DNA from 2 places in the Priestia sp. SIMBA_032 genome. Region 1 is predicted to be linked to the other one. Evidence: riboswitches for the same ligand, from Rfam matches in the RefSeq annotation. Region 1 holds a riboswitch; the other holds the start of a gene.
The links. Region 1 has a riboswitch for S-adenosylmethionine ahead of SB717_RS03160 (hypothetical protein). Riboswitches for the same ligand answer to the same signal wherever they lie in the genome.
Positions count from the first base shown of each region.

Region 2: another riboswitch for S-adenosylmethionine. It lies ahead of SB717_RS20870 (phosphoadenylyl-sulfate reductase); the one in region 1 lies ahead of SB717_RS03160 (hypothetical protein).

Region 1 is NZ_JAWRXD010000001.1:622,562-632,014, forward strand. It holds gene SB717_RS03125 (NCS2 family permease) at 1-381, shown strand, start outside; gene SB717_RS03130 (hypothetical protein) at 413-607, opposite strand; gene SB717_RS03135 (MFS transporter) at 782-1,951, shown strand; gene SB717_RS03140 (GNAT family N-acetyltransferase) at 2,112-2,558, opposite strand; gene SB717_RS03145 (CotG/ExsB N-terminal domain-containing protein) at 2,679-3,071, shown strand; gene SB717_RS03150 (VOC family protein) at 3,225-4,022, shown strand; gene SB717_RS03155 (M20/M25/M40 family metallo-hydrolase) at 4,041-5,663, opposite strand; gene SB717_RS03160 (hypothetical protein) at 6,130-6,372, opposite strand; SAM riboswitch class I at 6,441-6,542, opposite strand; gene SB717_RS03165 (amidohydrolase) at 6,606-7,760, opposite strand; gene SB717_RS03170 (GNAT family N-acetyltransferase) at 7,808-8,314, opposite strand; gene SB717_RS03175 (hypothetical protein) at 8,517-8,711, opposite strand; gene SB717_RS03180 (M48 family metallopeptidase) at 9,014-9,453, shown strand, end outside.
Region 2 is NZ_JAWRXD010000006.1:303,947-313,399, forward strand. It holds gene SB717_RS20845 (glucose-6-phosphate isomerase) at 1-331, shown strand, start outside; gene SB717_RS20850 (YugN-like family protein) at 432-836, shown strand; gene SB717_RS20855 (potassium channel family protein) at 846-1,634, opposite strand; gene SB717_RS20860 (VOC family protein) at 1,702-2,085, opposite strand; gene cdaS (sporulation-specific diadenylate cyclase CdaS) at 2,183-2,809, opposite strand; SAM riboswitch class I at 3,123-3,225, shown strand; gene SB717_RS20870 (phosphoadenylyl-sulfate reductase) at 3,480-4,193, shown strand; gene cysP (sulfate permease) at 4,213-5,292, shown strand; gene sat (sulfate adenylyltransferase) at 5,345-6,496, shown strand; gene cysC (adenylyl-sulfate kinase) at 6,509-7,108, shown strand; gene cobA (uroporphyrinogen-III C-methyltransferase) at 7,200-7,979, shown strand; gene SB717_RS20895 (sirohydrochlorin chelatase) at 7,993-8,760, shown strand; gene SB717_RS20900 (NAD(P)-binding protein) at 8,741-9,349, shown strand; gene SB717_RS20905 (MgtC/SapB family protein) at 9,377-9,453, opposite strand, start outside.

The DNA.
Region 1 (9,453 bases):
TCTGGTGTAGCAGCAGGCGGACGTACAGGTCTAACGGGTGTGACGGTAGCCATTTTATTTATTGTTGCAGCGTTCTTTAGTCCGGTTGTAAGCTCGGTTTCTGGCGTAGCAGCTATTACTTCACCTGCGTTAATTATTGTCGGAAGCTTGATGATGGGTGCTGTAGCTAAAATTAATTGGAATGACTTTGATGAAGCGTTCCCTGCTTTTTTAGTTGTTCTAGCAATGCCTCTTACATCAAGTATTGCAACAGGAATTGCCCTTGGCTTCATTTCTTATCCGTTAATGAAGCTGGTAAAAGGAAAAGGCAAACAAGTCCATCCGCTTGTGTATGTCTTTGCTGTTTTATTTCTCTATCAGCTCATCTTTTTACCGCATTAAAAAAGCTTGGAGATTCGTCTCCAAGCTTTTTTTATTGAAAGTGATTGTTATTTTCTTTTGTTTGATAAAGATAATTTTCCACATAGATTTGTTCTGCATCGGAAGCATTCTTTATTCCTTCTTCTGGATCTAATTCGATACTTCTCTTCTTAGCTATATAATCCACTAGCGCCCCAAACCCTAAAAGACCGCCTATGATCCCAGCAAATACAATCCATATTGGCAATCGCTTCACGTCCCTTTTCTTTTAATTGTATCACCCTCAGCACAACAGGTAAATATTAACATAGTTATCCATTTGTAAATAAAATGCTTTTTACCAAATATGCGTAAAAAACTTCTTTGTATTTGGTATACTAAACTCACGGCATGTTCTACAGAGAAAGGGGCTTAATTGCATATGAACAAACAGCTTGGAACGTTAATGTTTGTTATTTTTATGGTATTTGTCGGCTTCGGAGTGATCATCCCCATCGTACCTGAAGTTATTCGTGCCACGGGTGCGAGCACGGTCAATTTAGGGATACTCATGGCTAGCTATTCGATCGCATCTTTTATTACCGCACCTTTTTGGGGGAAGCTTTCCGATATAAAAGGCCGCCGTCCCATCTTACTTTGGGGCTTACTCGGCTTTAGCGCAAGCTTTTTTCTTTTTTCGGTGGCAGAAAACTCTCTGACTTTAATGTATACGTCGCGCATCATCGGAGGTTTGTTCGCAGGAGCTGTTATTCCTTGTGCTTTTGCATATGCTTCTGATAGTACAGATGAAGAAAATCGAACGAAAGCAATGGGACTGTTAGGAATGTCGATTGGCTTAGGCTTTATTTTTGGACCGGCATTAGGCGGCGTCCTTTCATCTTTCGGCTTGTTTGTTCCCTTCGTTATCTCTGGTATCTTGTCACTGATTATGACAGCGTTCTCATTCTTTACGTTAAAAGAATCTTTACGAAAAGAATCTGCTGATAAAGTACAGACATCGAGATGGCATGACTTCACGTCAGATTTTCAAGGAGCTATGAAGTATTTATATGTTCTTTCATTTTTAGCGACTTTTACGCTCGCTGGTTTAGAAGCTACTTTTCAATTTTTTCAAATAGCGAAAATTAATGCTACTCCTACGACAATCGGATGGATGTTTATGGCGAGCGGTTTAACTCAAGCGCTGATTCAAGGCGGTGTGCTGCAGCGATTTAAAAAAGGAAATGAAAAAAAGCTGATGGTCATTGGTTTATTAGTTTCAGCAATAGGATTTACGTCTATTTTGTTATCTTCTAGTGCTGCTAATGCTACCTTATTTCTGTGCATATTTACAGCAGGAAATGCCCTTATTCGTCCTTGTGTCCTCTCATTAATTACGATAAGAACCAAAGTAGGATATGGCTCTGCTTCGGGGCTAACCGCCTCAATGGATAGCTTAGGGCGTATTTTTGGTCCTCTGCTTGGTGCATTTGCCTTTAAACTCAATATGACGCTGCCTTTTATTATCGGAGCTGTTGTCACTTTAGCTGCTTTACTGCTGATTCAGCGTCATACAGCTCTAGATTATTCTGAGCAAACACTGTCATCGTAGAGGCCGGGACAGAAGTATTTTAGTTAAAGGAAGATCCGAACGATGAATCGAGATTCTTGATAAAGAATCCAACGCGTTCGGATCTTTTCATTGGTATGGTAAACGTAGTTTTCATGTATCCCATTTGTTCATCTTTAGATTGAATTGATTTCGTTATGTCTCAATCTCTTTTCATCGTTACTAACACAAGATTATCAGCAGCTGCAGTGCGTTTTATAATGGAAAACCGATGAGCTTCGTACAGCTTAATAGCAGGTGTATTTCGTTCGGCTGTCGACACGATATATTCACATTTCGAATATCTTTGGAATACATGTGTTAAAAGACGGCTGCCCACCCCTTTTCGAAAGTACCGAGGACCCACAACAAGACGGCAAATGGTTAATCGCTCATTTTCTTTTTCAAACGACAGCACGCCAGCTAGCTTACCTTCAATCATTTCTCCGATAAACACTTCCTTGCTTTTCATAATATCTTCTTTGCTTTCTGTAAGCTGAGGAATGTCTGAAAAACCAATGAGCCTTGCTTCTTCTTGATAAGCTTCTACTTGCACAGCTACTATTTGAAGAGCGATGTCCACTCTTTTATGTTCTAGGATTTGAAGCATGAAACCCACTCCATTTCATTCGTGAATTTAGACAAATTCCATGTTTTCACTATATCCAAACGCCTTCCTTGTACATATTGTATTATGTACTACCTGATTAGATCCTAAGGAGGTGTTTGTATGCATATCACTGCTCAAAAAATTAGAGAAGCAGCAGAATCTCTCTCTTGTACGGAGCTCGAAACATTTATGTATCAAGAACCAACTTCTCGACGTAAAAGTTCTAGAAGACGTTCTAGCCGTCGTTCTACTTATCGCTCTACTCGCCGCTCTAGCCGTCGTTCTACTTATCGCTCTACTCGCCGCTCTACTCGCCGTTCTACTCGCCGTTCTACTCGCCGCTCTAGCCGTCGTTCTACTTGTCGCTCTACTCGCCGTTCTACTCGCCGCTCTAGCCGTTGTTCTACTTATCGCTCTACTCGCCGCTGTCAATGCGGTTCACCGTGCTGCTCATATCCATGGTTTAATAAATCATTGGGCTGCTGCTTTAAAGGACATGGTTGCCGCCGCTAAATAACTCAAAAGCAAGTCGAGTCTCAAACGTACACGGCTTGCTTTTTTTAAAATCTCTATTTTACATTCTACATAATCATTCGTTTTGCTCTTCTTGAAAGAGAAAATAAAGTATAATAATGGAAAGCATTTCTCTTAAAAGGAGGACTATCCATGCACTTATCTTTTGATCACCTTGTTCATTTTTCACCTGATCCTATTAGCGCTCAGAAAGAACTAAACGAATACGGAATAAATGTTATTAAAGGCGGTACCCATGAAAAATGGGGCACTTTTAACACGTTGGCTTATTTTCACCTGAGCTATATTGAGTGGCTTGGGCTCACAGATATCGCATTAGCTCAAACAGTTACAGATAATGATCTTATTCAGCAGCTTGTTAACGAACATACGCCGTTTGGTCATTTTGGGCGATTTGCCCTTCGTACAGATGATATGGATTTGCTCATAACCGAGCTTAAAGACAAGGGCTACACTGTAAAAGGCCCTGTAGCAGGGTCTCGTCAAGCTAATCACGGAGAAAGGCTTCAATGGCAAATGTGTTTTATTGAAGATGACCATGATGCCCTCCCTTTTCCTTTCTTTATTGAGTGGGGTGAACCAGAAGAAAAACGCAAGCCAAAGCTAGCGGCTCTTTCTTCCCATCAAGCCGGTCAGCTGCAGCTAAAAAACATTTACTGTGCTGTACATAACCTTGAAGAATCCATCGGCAAATGGACAAAACTGCTGGACGTTCAGGCTGGCGAAATCTACAAAGACTCTTTACTTGATACACGTTGTCAAAAACTATATGTCAATGGAGGAAACCTTATTTTTTGCAGCGGAACACAAGGCGTTGTCCATAATACATTAAAAAAAGTTGGAGAACGTCCATTGTTGGTTGAATTGGATCACGCTCTAACATCGCAACAAATTACCGTACAAGGAGCTTCTTTTAAATTTAACAAATAAACATCCGCTGACGGATGTTTATTTCTGTGCTTCTTTTATAGCTTGATAAATGAAGTGAGGCAAAATTTCAAAGGAATACTGAACGTCTAATCTTTCGGTCCATTGATGTGCATCTCTTCCCAGCGGTCCAATGTTCAGCACCGGCATCTTCAGCTCCTCTAGCTCTTCTAGCTCTTCTAGCGGGATATGATACCCTTTATTCCATAGCGGCATATTCACTACTAACGTATTAAATGTATGAAGCGGATGCTGCAGGCTGGCATAGCTTAAATCTGAAATTCCGCCAAAATAACTTTGTTCAACTAGCTCCACTTGAAATTGCTCTTTGGCAGTTGCCTGTACGTTTGATAAAATCCCTTGTACAAACGGATCATCATGTGAACAAACGGCCGGATAAAAAGGCGGCGTAAAAAATAAGACTATCATCGGAGCTGCTTCTTTACATAAACCAGCTAAAGAGTTTACTAATTTAATGGTTTTATTTCTGTCATTATCTTCTTGTGCCAAAAGTGCTTCTTCCATTTCTTGCACATATTTTTCACCGTGCTGTTTGACTGCATGAGTATAAAGTTCTTCATACGTCCATACATTCACGTCAAGAGATGAACCCTCCATTCCCGCAGCGTACTGCCTAGCGGCTTTATTATAATGTTTTTTTACATTCAAAGCTGCTTTGTCAGCCGATTTCAACAGCAGATCTGTCACCTCTTTAAGAGAGCGGTTTAACATAAATAAATTAAACAATACAACGGCTGAATGCGGAACTTGAACTGAATACTCTTCTTTTAAATCTTTTTGTATCAGCACCGTAGGAGGTGGACTCGTTTCATCTCTTACTTTTTCGCAAAAATCAACGTTTAATTCTATTTCTTTTGTTAAATAAGAAGCTAGTAAATTAGCATTCAAACCAGCTAGCGGTTCCCCTACGTGAGTTTCTTTTCCATAACACAAAAAGCTTGGCATGATTTTCCCAATCGACCCTGAGTACACATAGTTCGTTTGATCTCCAGGATAGCGGCTGAACACTGGTTCTGCATTTAGCATGAGAGAAAAATCCAGCTGATGTTGGCGCGCAAGTTCTAAAAGAACAGGCACTGCTTTTCTCATTCCAAGCGAATTTACTTCTTCATCCGGCACTGACAGCAGCAGGATGTTTCCGTCAAACTCTCCGTTGCATGCTCGTTCAATCATACTGATATGCAGGGCAATACCTGCTTTCATGTCCATCGTTCCACGGCCAAAAAGCCAGTCTCCTTTTATCATATCTTTTTGTACGTACGCCGGAACTTGTTCCATATGGTTATAAAAAGTATTCGTTAACGTATCAGCGTGAAAAGCATCCTTTTGCCACTGTCCATAATCTTGTACATCCACTACATCGTAATGACTTACTAATACAACTGTTTTATTTGTATTTTTCCCTTCAACAAAAGCTGTGACAATCGATCGCCCGTCTCCTGTTGAATGAAGCTTAACTTGCTCGTTTTTTTGAAAGTAAGGCAGCTTCAATAAATACGACGCTATCGCTTCAGCCATTTCCACTTCTGCCATCGTTCCTGTAACGCTAGGTATAGAAACCAATTCGCTTACAAGCTTCTTTAACTGTTCTTTTGTTTGATACAAAGATGTTTTGTTCGACATGCCCTTCATCTCTTTCCTTTTTCTAAATTTTCCATCAAACAAAACGATTCGTCAATCCCTTTGACAGAGACCCTTTCATTCTATCTCTATGTATCATAGTATGCGCTGCCTTGACGCACATGATAAAAAAAGAGTGCGCGGCTAGGGCTAGCACCGCACACTCTTTTTTTTACTTTTCGTCATCTTCTAAAAAGTCTAGGATACGATCAATAAGCTGTTCGCTTCCTGCATCGTTTCCATGTTCAAGAGACATTTCCATTTCAATGCTCCTTTCATAAAATATTCTTGTTTTATAACATACCACAATTCATTTCGAATGTAACCTTTAATTTGTGTAAAAATTTCGACAATTTATGATTAATTTTAAAACCTAGTGAGTAATGATTATACCCACCAGATTCTTCGGTTGTCAAAGAACATGCTTTCTATTTAAAAATACTTAAAAAATAGAGGCGCGAGCAGACTTCTATAACAGACAGCCTACTCGCTCAAGCTTAGAACAGCATGATGAATAAATTTCTAGTTCATTTGCTTTTTGTACATCTTTAATATCTATGCCTACAGCATATGTACGAACTTGGTTTTCGACCACAATTTCGTAAAATGTTTCTAATTCACGATAAGCTACTTCATAATGCTTTCCTAATAATTTCACGGCTTCCTTTAATGCTTTCTCTCCTGTATATGCTGCAACTGCTGTATGACTCATAAAACCCTCTCCTTTTAGAAAAATAAAAAAAACTCATTTTGCTTTGATGCAAAATGAGTTTTTCACCCGTTTTATCACCCAAAGCACATGCTTTGCTGGTAGGAGCACCTTACATTCGTAGGTTGCTGTGGAGTCAAAGAGCCAGATCTCTCGTCCACTCGTGATAACTTTTTTAATTTAAAATTTATTTTATCAAACAATTCCATCCGCGTAAATAGAAAAATAAAAATATTTTAATTTTTTTGGCAATGGAATGAATTCAAAAAATGGAAGCTTAGATTAGCAAAATAAGAAGCTGCTACAAGTAATGCCTCTTCATTTAATGAAAAAGATGGATGGTGCCATTCATATTCTCCAGCTGTACCCATCCATACAAAAAATCCTGGTACATGCTGCTGATATACGGCAAAATCTTCTCCTCCAGGCGATTGTTCAGCTTCTACGACTTGGTAACTGAGATCCTCCGCCGCTTTAGTAGCCAGTTTTTCCAGCGTATCATCATTGTTTACTACAGGAAGATATGGATACCATTTAACGTCTACTGAAGCCCCTAAAGCTGCTCCAATCCCTTCAGCAGTTCGTTTCATAAGACCTGGTATTTTTTCTCTCGCTTCTTCTTGAAAGGTACGCACCGTTCCTTCAAGCGTTACTTTGTCAGGAATGACGTTCCACGAGCTCCCTCCATGGATTTGAGTTATGCTGACAACAACATTTTGAAATGGGCTGAGATTACGGCTGACAATGGTTTGTAAACTAGTAACAATTTGACCAGCAGCAGCAATCGGATCTACTGTTTTTTCAGGGATGCCCGCGTGACCTCCTACTCCTTTGACGTCAATTTCAAAACGATCAACGCTTGCCATTAAAGGTCCCGATTTGATACCAATGGTTCCTACAGGAAGATCCGGTTTGTTATGCATCCCAAATATCGCTTCTACTCCTTCGAGCACACCTTTTTCAACTAGCATTTTTGCCCCAGAAGCCGTTTCTTCGGCCGGTTGAAAGATAAACCGTACCGTACCGCAAAGCTCCTGCTGACGTTCTTTAAGAAGAATGGCTGCTCCGATTATAGAAGCCGTATGAAAATCATGGCCACATGCGTGCATAACTCCGTTTACTTCAGATGCAAATGGCAGATTGGTTTTTTCTTCAATTGGCAGCGCATCAATATCAGCTCGAATTGCGATAGTAGGTCCCGGCTTTCCTCCCACAATTTCTGCTACTGTTCCTACGTCTAAATGGAATGTATCCGCTATAGACATATCATAGTGCTTTAACCACTTTTTAATACGTTTAGTTGTTTCATATTCTTTCATTGAAAGTTCTGGAAACCGGTGCAGCTCACGGCGTATGTCTATTAACTCATTTAGCAGTAATTGATCTGTCATATTTATCACTCTTTCACATTCCTTAATTTGGATCACCTCTCTATCTTTTACGACAAAGAGTGTACCTCATTGAATTTTTTATAAAGAAATAGGGTCGTATAACCTTCTGCAAGGTGCTTTTCTTTAGCTTGAACATATCCTTTTCGTTCATACATCTCAACTAACCAAGGATGTTCTTTTGCTGTTCCTAAAGACACACCTGGTGATTTAAACATATTTTTTATTATCTCTTCCTCTACTAGATGCAGCAGCTTAGAACCAACGCCTTTCCTGACAAACGACGGGTCCACTGCAAACCACCAAAGATGCGGAACAGCAAACGGACCTGGATGTTCTCCCCAAGGCATTCGTATAGATACAGTTGCAGCGATTCTTTTATCTTCTTCATATACATAGCAAAGGTTTTGAGAAATATTTTTCTTAACAAGAGCAAGATCAGCAGTAGCTGCTAAGAAAGGAATGCCTAGCTCTCGAATAGGCTTATATGCTTGTAGAGTCAAGTTCAATAAGTTATCTGCGTCGTCATTTGTTGCCAAACGGAATTCATTTTTCATCTCTTCGCCTCCTATGTAGTGCTTAAATATTTTATTTAACTTATAAGTTTACTGAGAATTAAAAAAGACAGACTGCCGCCTTGCGTACTCACTATACAACTGCTTTTATAACGTGTCAATTTTCATTATCTCTTTCTATGAAAGCTATCATAAAAACCAATACTTACAGTTTATTATACTGAACAAATATCAATAAATCCCCTTACGAAACCCCTTTCATTACTTTCGTTAAATTTTCAACCGCCATTATAGAGCGACGTATGATAAAATAGAACACGGTAGTTGTAAGAAAAGCAAACAGAAATGTAATCACTAGCATAATCGAAGCTGCTTGCTCTTGTTTCATAATAAGATAATAATTTGTCACTTCAATTACAGTAAGTGTTATGACCATCATATAATAGCATTTCACATGTAAACTTTGAAACGCTTTTTTTATTTTTCATTCCCTATACCATCTAAAGACATAGAATGTCTAATCTATATTAGTAGTATCGGCATATTTTTATATGTTTTTGTAAAAACTAAAGAAGAATTGAAGCAATTATTATTGGCGCTTTTCCACTAAATATTGGAATACATATCATTCTGCAAGGCGCTGCAACAGCAGTTGATAACTGTCTGATTATTCTTTCATTTGACCAAACTCTACCTTTGCTTATAAAATGAAGATTTGTAGAAAGGAGTACGAAAAATTTTATGTATACGTATCAAACAGGCAATCAAACAATTGACTACAAAATTGAAGTCGTTCCAAATAGAACCGATATCACGGTGCAAATTTGTGACAAAGAAGGGGTAAAAGTTATTATCCCGAGAGGTCTTAATGAAAACAATGTGCGTTCAATCATCGCACGCAAAGCAACATGGATTTTAAAACAACTAAACGGTTCACAACCAGCTGAGGAAAAGCCAGCTGCTCCAAAGAAAGAAGCAGTAAAAAAAGAAACAGCTAAAAAAGAGGCTCCTAAAGCAGCAGCTTCTGCAGCTAAAACTGGTTCTTTTGAAGAAGGAGACAAATTCCCTTACCTAGGACGTCAATACCGCTTAAACATCGTTCGTGGAGATGTAGCAAAGGCTGAAATGACATTCCGTGCAAAATTCATTGCTACAGTACCTGAAAGCTGGAACGAGCAGCA
Region 2 (9,453 bases), on a different contig from region 1:
TGAAGAAGATGCAGCGGACTTAGATGGACTAAATTACTTAGCTGGTGAAACAGTTGACTTTGTAAACAAAAAAGCATTCCAAGGTACAATGCTTGCTCACACAGACGGAGGCGTTCCAAACTTAGTTGTAAACATTCCGGCGTTAGATGAGTATACGTTTGGATATGTTGTATACTTCTTCGAAAAAGCATGCGCAATCAGCGGCTATTTATTAGGAGTAAATCCGTTCGATCAGCCTGGAGTAGAAGCGTATAAAGTAAATATGTTTGCTCTTCTTGGAAAACCTGGTTTTGAAGAGAAAAAAGCAGAATTAGAAAAGCGTTTGAAATAAATAAAAAGTTCACCTTCTTGTTAGAAGGTGAACTTTTTTGCTTTTGAGATAAAGGATAAAAAGCTGGAAAAAGGATATGTTAAAACAGAGGAGGGATAAGATGATTGAATTATCTTCAAGATTAGACGGCACATTATTCAAGCTTTATGAATTAGAAAAAACGCTTAAGCCGCTTGGGTATAACATTGGAGGGAATTGGGACTATGATCACGGTTCATTCGACTATAAGATGAATGATGAAGTCGGCTATCAGTTTTTGCGCATCCCGTTTACAGCTACGAATGGAGAACTGGATTCTAAAGGAACAACGGTACAGATTGGTACGCCATTTTTACTTTCACATAAGTATCAAATTGGCCTAGATGACAATGTTCACAATGGAAACGTGGGTGCTTCATTTAACCAGTTTGCAGAACCCCAAGACGCAGACGCTTCATTTCCAGAAAAGTATATCAGCTTAGGAGAAGAGCTAATTAGAGAGGCAGAAGAGGCGCTGCTTCAGTAATTGAAGGGACTATTCTTTTCTTAAACTCTCTAATTTTTTCACAAAAATATGTTCGTACATGACCTGACTAATCAACTCGTTTGTTTTAATCATTTCATTTACCCCCAAATTTTGCGCATTTTGAATATGCTTTTTTGTTAACAGTTCAACGATGCTGTAAATAGAAGGGTTCAATCCTTGCAGAGCGACTAGCGTAACAATCGTATTCATGTCTGCATATTCTTCTGTCTTATGCTGATCCGCAGTAATAAGCACTTTTTTTGCGCACCGAGCATTGGCAAGTTCTAATACCTCATAGTGAGATGGACTTCCTTTAATAAAATGAACGCGATCACAGATCATGGGGTTTTTAGTCAGAGAATCGTCGATAAGAACAATGTCTTCTTTATGAAATGCGTCGCGATAAGACTCTAACACGAGTTTGGCGCGCTCATTCCACCCCACAATGATGAAGTGATCTTTTCCATAAAACTTTAAATTCCCTTCCAAATAAGCGCTCTCAGCGGAAACAGCAATTTTAGAAAGCGTGACAAAATAAGTAGTAATAAATCCCGTTCCAACCAGGACTAAAATAATTGCAGCTAACCTTCCAATCGTAGTGGTGGGAGCAAAATCACCGTACCCTATAGTAGAGATTGTAATAATAACCCACCAAATTCCTTCAAACACATTCCCAAACGTTTGCGGCTCTAAGAAATGTATAAGCATGCCGAAAAGTAAAACAAGACAGCCGATAATAAAAAGAAGCCGCACTAAAATAGAACGACGAAAAAGTCGAAATAATAGCCATTCCATCATAAAAAAACCTCCAGTGATTAGTCATAGCCACAGTATGACCATTTTTCACTGAAGGTATAAGATATCTTTATCTTTTTACTTCGTAATATTCAATCCATTCTTTGTCTGGACCGTAGAAAAATAAGTATCTTGCTCCATTTGGCAAAGTTACAATGTTTTCTTCCACAAATGAAATGCCTGCTGATTTTAAACGCTCAAACTCTTCTTCAATTCCGTCTACTGCCAGCGCAAAATGATGAACTTTACCTTCATTAGGTAAGCTTGAGTTATACCCTTGAATTAACTCTACGATTACATTTCCTTCTAAGCCTAGAAAAGCTAGCTTCAAAGACGGATCGGTATGTGGCAGTGTTTCGATGAGCTCTAGTCCCACTTTTTGTGTATAGAACTCAATAGATTCTTCTATGTCCTTTACTTGAACGCCTACATGTTCAAATTTTAAAATTGCCATATGCATCACCCGTATCTATAGTATGTAAAAACTATGAAATATATTAAAGAGAAAGGGTAGAGAAGTCAAGATAGGGCTGCTTGTCAGGAAAGGGCTCTTAAATCATATTTTTGCTGGAGTGAATAGGGTAGAGGCTTCCATCAAGAGCAAACGAAATTTTACCTGTTTCTTCGGATACAACTAAAATTAATGCATCCGACTTTTCTGACATTCCAATGGCTGCACGGTGACGTGTTCCCAATTTTTTGTTCGTTGAAATAATAGACGAGAGAGGTAAAACATTAGCAGCTGAAATAAGCTGATTATTTCTAATTAGGACGGCTCCGTCATGTAAGGGTGTCCCTGGATAGAACAGTGTCTCAACTAGCGTAGCGCTGACAGGAGCTTGAATAGGCATTCCTTTTTGAATAAGAGGGTCTACATTTTGTTCCCGTTCAATGACAATTAAAGCGCCGTGACGTTTCTCAGAAAGGTTATGAATAGCTAAGGACAGAGCAGCATATTCAAATGTATAAGGCGATAAGTAATGACGCAAGTAATAAGAGGCGGCCGTAGCTTGAACATCTTGAAATAACCTTCTCATCTCCTCAAAATCACATAGGATACAATGATCACTCGTGTCTAAATGTTTAATTAAATTAGAGGCTTCAGTTGAAATCTGCTGTAAATATGTTCGCACATTATTTTTAATTGTATCGTCTAATTGAAAGGGTTGTCTCTCCATCTTATATAGCTCCTATCTGTCAGTCAGTGTTATCTGTAATGTGTGCTAATGTGGGTGAATTATCCGTAAAGCTTATAAATCCCTTATTAATTTTATAGGGAGGTTTTGCGTTTTATTTAGCAAGAGAATATAAAAAGTTGGAGAAAAAAGAAAGCGTTTTATAAACTGATATGTTCACATTTGGTTTAAATTTACATATGTTGTTTTAAATAAAAGTATAGATATTTCTGTGAATTTAAAGTATAGTTTTCTTATCGGATATATGATTTTTAATGTTGACAAATATTCTAAATATGCTAAAATTTTTAAAAAATGCTTATCAAGAGTGGTGGAGGGATCTGGCCCGCTGAACCCCGGCAACCTGCTTAGCAAGGTGCTAATTCCAGCAAAGTGTGGATCATTTTGAAAGATAAGGTGAAAATTTATTGCCTACCCAGTCTTTCAATATGGAAGACTTTTTATTTTGATATAGCGCAAGCGATAATTTAAGGAGGGACATTAATGACTGTAACCCCCGACTTAAAACAAATCTTTGAGCACGTGGAAGCAAAGTAAGAATTAAATAGTTTCGCTGACTAGACACACTAGAGGCGGTTTTATCCAATTCTAGTGGGTAAAACCGTCTTTTTTTATTGGATAACGCGGATAACTAAGAATTGGAGTGAAGAAAATGGCAGACTTATATACGTACGAAAACTGGAGTGATACATTTCCAGAGTTCGATAGTGAAGATGAAACAAAAGGAGCCCTTTCAGCATTGCAGTGGGCGTATGATACCTATGGAGATTCAATTATTTATGCATCAAGCTTTGGTATTGAAGGAATCGTGTTAATTGATTTAATTTCAAAAGTGAAAAAAGATGCTGAAATTGTCTTTTTAGATACGGGCGTTCATTTTAAAGAAACATATGAAGTAATTGATGCAATTAAAGAACGCTTTCCTGATTTGCGTATTCATATGAAAAAACCGGATTTAACGCTTGCAGAACAAGCCGAAAAACATGGAGATGAGCTTTGGAAGAGTCAGCCTAACCTATGCTGTCAAATTCGAAAAATCATCCCGTTAAGGGAATCTCTTGCTCCTTATGATGCGTGGATTTCTGGTTTGAGACGCGAGCAGTCTGAATCCCGTGCCAACACGAATTATTTTAATAAAGATGAGAAATTCAAGAAAGTGAAAGTCTGCCCGTTAATTCATTGGTCTTGGAAAGAAGTTTGGCGCTATGTGTATAAGCATGATTTACCATATAACAAACTTCATGATCAAGGCTACCCAAGTATCGGCTGTGAGCCCTGTACCGCACCTGCCTACAATGTAGACGATTTACGTTCAGGAAGATGGGCAGGTACACAAAAAGTTGAATGCGGATTACACGAATCTTAAATACGAAAGAGCTGAATAAATGATGCTTTTATATGTTGCCTTTATCATTGCGCTTTTTTTTGCAATGAATATTGGGGCAAGCGGTGCAGCAGCTGCTATGGGCGTTTCATACGGCTCCGGTGCGATTAAAAAGCGAAGAGTAGCCCTTTTCATCTGTGCTGTAGGTATTGTGCTCGGAGCCATCATCGGAGGCGGTGAGGTGGTAAGAACCATCAGTTCAGGTATCATACCTGAAAAATTGCTGTCAGTAGAATTAGTTATTATCATTCTGGCTGCTGCAACGCTGTCACTCTTTTTCGCGAATTTAATTGGTATCCCTCTATCAACAAGTGAAGTAACGGTTGGCTCAGTTGTTGGGGTAGGAGTAGCTTATCAATCTCTGTATGTGGAAAAACTTTTAGTTGTAATGTCTTTTTGGATGATTGTTCCGCTGGTTTCATTTGTCATTGCTTTTTTGATTGGAAAAGTGATAAAACGCAGAGCCCATAAAAAGGAAGCAGAGGGAAAGTGGAAAAGAGTTTTAACGATTTTAGTTATAGCGACGGGATTCTTTGAAGCCTTCTCAGCTGGAATGAATAACGTGGCAAATGCTGTCGGTCCTCTAGTAGGAGCTGGATTAATGGATGCTACAACGGGTGTCATAGCAGGAGGATTGGCTGTGGCGCTTGGAGCTCTTTTATTAGGAGGCCGAGTTATTGAAACAAACGGAAAAAAAATTACTCGCTATTCTGTAGGAGAAGGTTGTATTATCTCGGGTACTGGTGCTTCTCTTGTTACAGCAGCTTCACTTTTTGGTTTGCCTGTACCGCTTACACAGGTCACTACGTCTTCTATTATTGGAATAGGAGCAGCGAAAACGGGATTTACGAAAGAACAGCGCGAAGTGGTCATTCAAATGTTAAAGGTTTGGGTGGTATCCCCTGTGTTTTCACTCGTAATCTCATATGTTCTTGTGAAATTAGTACTTGAAAGCGACTTATATTCATTTGTGGTGCTAGCTAGTGGCTGCATTGCCACAGCAGGTGTTCTAAGCTTAGCTAGGACGACTAGAAGAAAAAGAGCAAGCTTGCAGTCGGAAAAAGAAAAAATGACTGCGTGATTCAAGTGCTTTTTATTATATTGTGTTAATTACTTAAGGAGGATTTTACAAAATGACAACAATTCAAGCACACGGTGGAGAATTAATTAATTTATATCAACCAACATATGACTACACGTCACTAACAAAAGAAATTGAAGTAGACAACATGGCTCTAAGTGATTTAGAACTAATTGGAATTGGTGCTTACAGCCCAATTACAGGGTTTTTAGGAGAAAAAGATTATCAATCCGTTGTTGAAAATATGCGTCTAGCAGATGGAACTGTATGGAGTATTCCTATTACTCTTCCCGTAACAGAAGAGCAAGCTAAAGAATTAAACATTGGCGACAAAGTAAAACTAGTTCAAAGCGGCGTAACGTATGGTGTTCTAGAAGTCTCTGAGGTATATACACCAAATAAAGAAAAAGAAGCGGAAAATGTGTACCGCACGGCAGAACTTGCTCATCCTGGCGTGAAAAAAATGATGGAACGCCCAAATGTATACGTAGCAGGTCCAATCGTACTTGTAGAACGTACACCTAAAACGCGTTTTGAAAAGTATTACCTAGATCCAACTGAAACAAGAGCAGCATTTGAAGAACGCGGTTGGAAAACGGTTGTTGGATTCCAAACTCGTAACCCTGTTCACCGTGCGCACGAATATATTCAAAAAACAGCATTAGAAATTGTAGACGGCCTGTTCTTAAATCCACTTGTAGGAGAAACAAAGTCAGATGATATCCCAGCAGATATCCGTATGGAAAGTTATGAAGTACTTTTAGAGAACTATTATCCTAGCGATCGTGTAGCTTTGGCAGTTTTCCCTGCTGCAATGCGCTATGCTGGACCTAGAGAAGCTATTTTCCATGCAATGGTTCGAAAAAACTTTGGATGCACACATTTCATTGTAGGCCGTGACCATGCTGGTGTTGGTGACTACTATGGAACATATGACGCACAAAAAATCTTCAGTAACTTTACAGCAGATGAATTAGGAATTACACCTTTATTCTTTGAACACAGCTTCTACTGCAAGAAGTGTGAAGCGATGGCATCAACGAAAACATGCCCTCACAGCAAGGAAGATCATATGATTCTATCTGGAACAAAGGTACGTGAAATGCTTCGTAACGGAGAAGTGCCACCAAGCACATTCAGCCGTAAAGAAGTAATTGAAGTGTTAATTAAAGGATTAGCAAACCAAAAAGTATCTTCAAAATAAGGAGCGGTTGAAGTGAGCAAATCAACAAACATTACGTGGCATGATGCTGGAATTACAAAAGAGGAAAGACGCGAGCAAAACAATCATCACAGTTTTGTATTATGGTTTACCGGTCTTTCTGGTTCAGGTAAATCTACCGTGGCAAACGCAGTGGCAAAAGCGCTTTTTGATAAAAATATTCGCAATTATGTATTAGATGGTGACAATGTTCGTTTTGGCTTAAATAAGAATCTAGGGTTTTCTGCTGAAGATCGTACAGAAAATATTCGCCGTATCGGTGAGGTTTCTAAGCTGTTCGTAGACAGCGGTCAAGTGGTACTAACAGCATTTATCTCTCCATTCCAAGAAGACCGCGCTCAAGTGCGTGAGATCTTAGAGGGGAATGAATTTTTGGAAGTATACGTGGAGTGTCCGTTAGAAGAATGTGAAAAAAGAGATCCAAAAGGCCTTTACAAAAAAGCAAGAAGCGGAGAGATCCGTGATTTTACAGGAATTGATTCTCCGTATGAGTCACCGGCTAATCCTGAAGTAACAATTAATACAAGCACACAGTCTGTAGAAGAATGTGTACAAACTGTGATTGAATATTTAGCTAACCGAAAATTCATCTAAATGACAGCGGACTTTGTCCGCTGTTCTAATTCAAATTAAAATGTGGGAGCGCTGCGGAGACGTGGAAATGATGGAAGGGTGAAAGGCATTCATGGGGAAAGTATATCTAGTCGGTGCAGGACCAGGAGATCCAGATTTAATTACATTAAAAGGGTTGAAAGCAATTCAGCAAGCAGATGTTATCTTATATGATCGTTTAGTGAATAAGGACCTGCTGGAGTATGCTAAAAGTGATGCTGATATTATTTACTGCGGAAAGCTTCCAAATTATCATACCCTCAAGCAAGAAACAATCAATAACTTTTTAGTGAAATTCGCTAAAAAAGGGAAAATTGTAACGCGCTTAAAAGGCGGAGATCCCTTTGTTTTCGGACGCGGAGGGGAAGAAGCAGAAGCTCTCGTGCAACAAGGCATTTCATTTGAAATTGTTCCAGGAATTACATCAGGTATCGCAGCCGCTGCTTATGCAGGAATCCCTGTCACTCACCGGGAATACAGCGCAAGCTTTGCTTTTGTAGCAGGGCACCGTAAAGACAGCGAGCATGATGCAATCAAATGGGACAGCCTAGCCAAAGGTGTAGATACTCTTGCCATTTATATGGGAGTGAGGAACTTACCGTACATTTGTCAACAGTTAATGAAACATGGAAAAACCTCAGCTACGCCAATTGCATTGATTCACTGGGGCACATGTGAGGACCAGCGCACTGTAACTGGAACTCTTGGTACAATTGTTGATATTGTTAAAGAAGAACAAATTGAAAATCCCAGTATGATTATCGTTGGTGAAGTTGTAAATTTTCATGACCGATTGAATTGGTTTGAGAAGACTGGACAGCATTACTATTCGTATGCACAAGAAGCTTACTAAAGAGGTTGATTATATGGATGCAGTTTTATATGTTTGCCATGGCAGCCGCGTAAAAGAAGGCGCTGATCAGGCAGTTGCTTTTATTGAAAGGTGTAAAAAAAATCTAGATGTACCGATTCAAGAAGTTTGTTTCCTAGAACTAGCTTACCCTACTATTGAACAAGGATTTGAAGCGTGTATTGAACAAGGTGCTACTCGTATTGCAATTGTGCCGCTGCTGTTATTAACAGCTGCGCATGCAAAGCATGATATACCTGAAGAAATACACAAAGTATATGAACGCTATCCACAGGTAGAAGTGCTGTACGGAGAACCGTTCGGCGTAGACGAACGAATTGTTGATATCTTAGTAGAGAGAATCAATGAAACCAACGTGGATAAGCATGAAGATTCGATGGTATTGCTGGTCGGCAGAGGAAGCAGTGATCCTGCTGTAAAAAAAGATTTTAACGAAATAGCTCAATTGCTAAAAGGTAAAGGAGCTTTTAAAGAAGTCAGCACATGCTATTTAGCTGCCGCTGCTCCTAATTTAAAAGAAGGCCTGCACCTTGCTAAACAAACTTCGTATAAGCAAGTATTCGTTCTTCCTTACCTTTTGTTTACCGGTATTTTAATGAACGAAATTAAGGAAGAATTGGAGCAGTTATCAACAGATGACCGGCAGTTTATCTTAGCCAACTACCTAGGTTATCATGATGGACTTGCACACATTTTAAGTCATCAAGTAAAAACGTTATTATCGAGCAAAGGAAATCAATACGATGTATACCGTTATGCTTGATTTAAAGGATCGTTCGGTCTTAGTAGTGGGAGGCGGAACAATCGCAACTCGTAGAATTAAAGGTTTTTTACAAGAAGGAGCAGCCATTACAGTGGTTGCTCCAACTGTTTCAGCCGAAATAAATGAGTGGGAAGCTAAAAATCAGCTACGTGTAAAAAGAAAAAAAGTAGGAGAAGAAGACTTACTTAATGTTTTTTTTATTGTTGTAGCTACAAATGATCAAGCTGTGAATAAGTTTGTTAAGCAGCATATTAAAAATGATCAGTTGGTTAATATGGCCAGCAGTTTTTCTGATGGAAATATTCAAATTCCTGCACAGTTTTCTAGAGGGAGATTATCGCTAGCAATATCCACAGATGGCGCTAGTCCTTTGTTGACAAAACGAATTAAAGAAGAATTATCTTCAATTTATGATGAGAGTTACACACAGTATACACAGTTTTTGTATGAATGTAGAGTTCTTATCCACAGATTGAATGTATCAAAGAGCCGTAAACATGAGTTATTAACAGAAATTATCGATGATCAATACCGGCTGTCTCTAGTAAAACAGAGGGAATTTTTACAACAGATTGAAAAATATAAATAAAAAAACGGCCAATTGGCCGTTTTTTATTTATACATTTTCAACTTCAATGCTACGAATACCGCTGATTTTTTGAATCTCGTAATACACTTCTGTAGTAGGACGCT